2 regions of the Streptomyces sp. NPDC053069 genome follow, and region 1 is predicted to be linked to the other one. Evidence: riboswitches for the same ligand, from Rfam matches in the RefSeq annotation. Region 1 holds a riboswitch; the other holds the start of a gene.
The links. A riboswitch is a leader RNA that binds a small molecule or an ion and turns the genes downstream of it on or off. The one in region 1 is predicted to bind ZMP and ZTP.
Positions count from the first base shown of each region.

Region 1 (2,193 bases):
TCCCCGCACCGCCGTCACCGCGCCCGTGCCGAGCAGCCCCGCCAGCTCGCTGTGCAGCCGCGCGCCCAGCTCGGCCGCCCGCGCCTGGAACTCGCCCGTGCGCAGCATCGCGATCACCTCCAGCGCCACCGCGCAGGCCAGCGGATTCCCCCCGAACGTCGACCCGTGCTCGCCCGGGCGGAACACTCCGAGCACCTCCGCGCTCGACACCACCGCCGACACCGGCACGATCCCGCCGCCCAGCGCCTTGCCCAGCACATACATGTCCGGGACCACCCCCTCGTGTTCGCACGCGAAGGTCCGCCCCGTGCGGCCGAGACCCGACTGCACCTCGTCGGCGACGAAGAGCACGTTCCGTTCGCGGGTCAGCTCCCGGACCGCGGGCAGATAGCCGGCCGGCGGCACGATCACCCCGTTCTCGCCCTGGACCGGCTCCAGCAGCACCGCCACGGTGTTCTCCGTCAGCGCCTGCCGCATCGCCGTCGGATCGCCGTACGGCACGATCTCGAACCCCGGCGTGTACGGCCCGAAGTCCGCCCGGGCCTCCGGGTCGGTGGAGAAGCTGATGATCGTCGTCGTACGCCCGTGGAAGTTGCCGCCCGCAACCACGATCTTCGCCATCTCCGCGGGCACCCCCTTCACCCGGTACCCCCACTTCCGGGCCGTCTTCACCGCGCTCTCCACCGCCTCCGCGCCGGTGTTCACGGGCAGCACCATCTCCATCCCGCACAGCTCGGCCAGCTCCGTGCAGAACGCCGCGAACCGGTCGTGCAGGAAGGCGCGGGACGTCAGCGTCACCCGCTCCAGCTGCGCCTTCGCCGCCTCGATCAGCCGCCGGTTGCGGTGTCCGAAGTTGAGCGCCGAGTAACCGGCCAGCAGATCGAGATACCGCCGCCCCTCCACATCCGTCATCCAGGCGCCGTCCGCCGTGGCCACGACGACCGGCAGCGGATGGTAGGTGGGCGCACAGTGCGCCTCGGCGGCGCTGATGAGGTCTTCTGCAGCGGTCATGGCCTCTCCCGGATCCGACGAGAACACTTCGGGAACACGACGGTGAACTCCTTCCTACCGTCGCTCGCATGGTGGACGCGGGACCTGCGCCGTCCGGCTCGCCCGGTAGGCTGATCAGCGGGCCGTGACTGGCGCGCTGGGATGGGACGGACCATCGGGGAGCGGCCCGACGGGAAACAGTGCCGTGCGCCTGGGCCGAACGTGAACGCTGTACGCACACCGTCCGGAGGTCCTCATGCCAGAGCAGCAGCCCCTCTCCACCGAGTCCACCGCCTTCCGTGCCGCCCTCGACGTCATCCGCGCCGTCGAGCCCCGGGTCGCCGACGCCATCGGCCAGGAGGTGACCGACCAGCGCGCGATGCTCAAGCTGATCGCCTCCGAGAACTACGCCTCCCCGGCCACCCTGCTGGCGATGGGCAACTGGTTCAGCGACAAGTACGCCGAGGGCACCGTCGGCCGCCGCTTCTACGCCGGCTGCCGCAACGTCGACACCGTCGAGGCCCTGGCCGCCGAGCACGCCCGCGAACTGTTCGGCGCCCGCCACGCCTACGTCCAGCCGCACTCCGGCATCGACGCCAACCTCGTCGCCTTCTGGGCCGTACTCGCCGACCGGGTCGAGGCCCCCTTCCTGGAGAAGACCGGCGCCCGCCAGGTCAACGACCTCACCGAGGCCGACTGGGCCGAGCTGCGCCAGGCCTTCGGCAACCAGCGCATGCTCGGCATGTCCCTGGACGCCGGCGGCCACCTCACCCACGGCTTCCGCCCGAACATCTCCGGCAAGATGTTCGACCAGCGGTCCTACGGCACCGACCCGGCGACGGGCCTCATCGACTACGAGGCCCTGCGCACCCAGGCCCGCGAGTTCAAGCCGCTGATCATCGTCGCCGGCTACTCGGCGTACCCCCGCCTGGTGAACTTCCGGATCATGCGCGAGATCGCCGACGAGGTCGGCGCGACCCTGATGGTCGACATGGCCCACTTCGCGGGCCTCGTCGCCGGCAAGGTGCTCACCGGCGACTTCGACCCGGTCCCGCACGCCCAGATCGTCACCACCACCACCCACAAGTCGCTGCGCGGCCCGCGCGGCGGCATGGTCCTGTGCGACGACTCCCTCAAGGACCAGGTCGACCGCGGCTGCCCGATGGTCCTCGGCGGCCCGCTGCCGCACGTCATGGCCGCCAA
Region 1 covers NZ_JBITZN010000002.1:130,054-132,246, forward strand. Annotated here, with positions in the region: gene rocD (ornithine--oxo-acid transaminase) at 1-1,011, opposite strand, end outside; ZMP/ZTP riboswitch at 1,126-1,214, shown strand; gene ACIGXP_RS04200 (glycine hydroxymethyltransferase) at 1,247-2,193, shown strand, end outside.

Region 2 (2,193 bases), on a different contig from region 1:
TGTGCCGAAGTCCGACCGGGGCCGGACCTCCACGACGAAGTCCGCATCCTCCATCTCGCTCGCCTCGTCGTGCCAGAGGAAGACGCGCACGTGCATCGCGTGGTGGAGACCGGTCCTCTCCCACTCGGTCATGAGGTCGGCGATGATGCGGCCGATGGCGTGCTTGGCGCCCTCGTCCGTGTCGGCGGCGGTGATCACGCCGTGCCACTGTTCGGGGTCGCTGCCGTAGGGGCGCCAGCCCTCGGACCCGTGCGGCTCGAACACCCGGTAGGCCCAGTCCGTATTGGTGTTCATAACACCGATTGTGTCACTGTAAAGAGCCTCATGCGCCGCATGGATCGACGCCCGCCGAGCGCGGGTCCGTCGAAGCGAACAACTGCCCGGACGTCCTGGAGCTGGACGACGGCGACTTCTTTGTGATCGGGAAGCTGCATCTCCTGTCGGGTGATCCGCATCGGTCGCGAGGCCCTGCGCTGCCTGCTCGCCCGATGCGGCGTCACCTTCCAGCGGACCAAGACCTGGAAGGAGTCCACTGACCCCGACCGCGACGCCAAGCTGGACCGGATCGAGCGCGTCCTGGACCGCTTCCTTGACCGCGTGTCCACAAGGGCGCCAAGATCCGCCAGTGGGGCCCGGAAGAACAAGGTGGAGCTGTGCTTCACCCCGACCAACGCATCCTGGCCAACTCGAACCATCCCAACCACACCGTCCAGACCCGTGAACTGCACCGATACCTGCGCTGGCGCAACGCCAACGCCCACCATCCCGACGTCCTGGCCGCCCAACGTAAGGAGCGCGTCCGCATCCGTAGCGAGAAGGGCATCCGGTGGGGCGGGCGTCCGCTGGCACTGACGGCATGACCGGCGAAACTATGTACTCGCTCGTGCAGATAGCATCGTGTCCGGTCGCGACTGGCGAAGGTGGAGAACCACCGGAGAGCGGCCGTTTTCCCGCGTGAGCGTCGACCGCCTGGGCGCCTGCGTCAGTGATGTCCCGCTGACACAGGAGGCTATGACGTGGATCTGCGCTATGAGATCAACCCGCAGCAGGCGGCGGCGACTACCGCGCCGGTGCAGCTCGGCCGATGGCCGGTCCGGGTGTTGCAGGGCAACCCGTCCTACATCAACATGCTGGACGCACTCAACAGTTGGCAGCTGGTGCTGGAGGCAAGCAGGGTCCTGAACCGGCCGGCCGCTGCCTCCTTCAAACACGTCTCGCCCGCCGGAGCGGCCGTGGCCGGCCCCGTCGATGACGTCACCGCCAAGCTCTACGGCATCGACCGCGACAGTGTCGGTGCGCTCACCAGCGCATACCTGCGTGCCCGCGACGCCGATCCGAAGTCCTCCTACGGCGACTTCGCCGCCGTGTCGCACCCGGTCGACACCGAACTCGCCGAGCTGTTGTCCCGCGTGGTCTGCGACGGCGTCATTGCCCCCGGTTACGCCCCCGGCACCGTCGCGACGCTCAGCAAGAAGAAGAACGGCCGCTTCCTGGTCATGGAAGCGGACCAGGCGTTCACACCCCCACAGTGCGAGACACGGGAGGTGTTCGGCTTGCGGCTGTCCCAGCGGCGCGACGAGGTGGCGTTGTCCACCGCTCTGCTGGACAACGTCGTATGCGGCACGCTGCCGACCGCGGCAGCCGAGGATCTCCTGCTGGGCCTGGCGGTCCTGCGCTACACGCAGTCCAACTCCGTGTGCTACTTGCGTGGTGGGGCGCGGGTCGTCGTCAGGGGTGGCTACCGTCCAGCAGTGTGCGCATGTAGTCGGTGTGCGCCGTGAGGAGTTGTACGGTGCGGCCTGTCCCGTCCGGCAGGAACGGCAGGACCAGCAGCGCCGGCACCGCCGCGGCGAGTGCGATCAGGACCGCCGGGGTGAACAGGGCGATGATCACGCACTGACGCGCGCCGGTCGGGAGCGCGTGGGGCAGCCAGGACGGCATCATGCGCTGCCAGAGCGACGGAGCCATTAGCTGCTCAGGGCGGCCTCAGCGTCATCGATGGTGGCAAAGACCCGTAGGACCTGATCGGCTCCGGTCATTTCCAGGACCCGGCGCAGCTTGATCGGCACACAGGCCAGAACCAGCATCACCGCAGCTCTCTCCGCCTCACGACGAGCTCCCAGCAGCACGTTCAGCCCCGCCGAGTCGCAGAACGACACATCCGACAGGTCCAGCACGACGGCCCGTTCCGCA
Region 2 covers NZ_JBITZN010000005.1:465,539-467,731, forward strand. Annotated here, with positions in the region: gene ACIGXP_RS14855 (hypothetical protein) at 1-294, opposite strand, end outside; partial or broken gene ACIGXP_RS14860 (hypothetical protein) at 442-860, shown strand; ZMP/ZTP riboswitch at 898-982, shown strand; gene ACIGXP_RS14865 (hypothetical protein) at 1,017-1,781, shown strand; gene ACIGXP_RS14870 (dTMP kinase) at 1,729-1,968, opposite strand; gene ACIGXP_RS14875 (STAS domain-containing protein) at 1,968-2,193, opposite strand, start outside.
Region 2: linked by a shared signal. The riboswitch ahead of ACIGXP_RS14865 (hypothetical protein) and the one ahead of ACIGXP_RS04200 (glycine hydroxymethyltransferase) in region 1 are both predicted to bind ZMP and ZTP.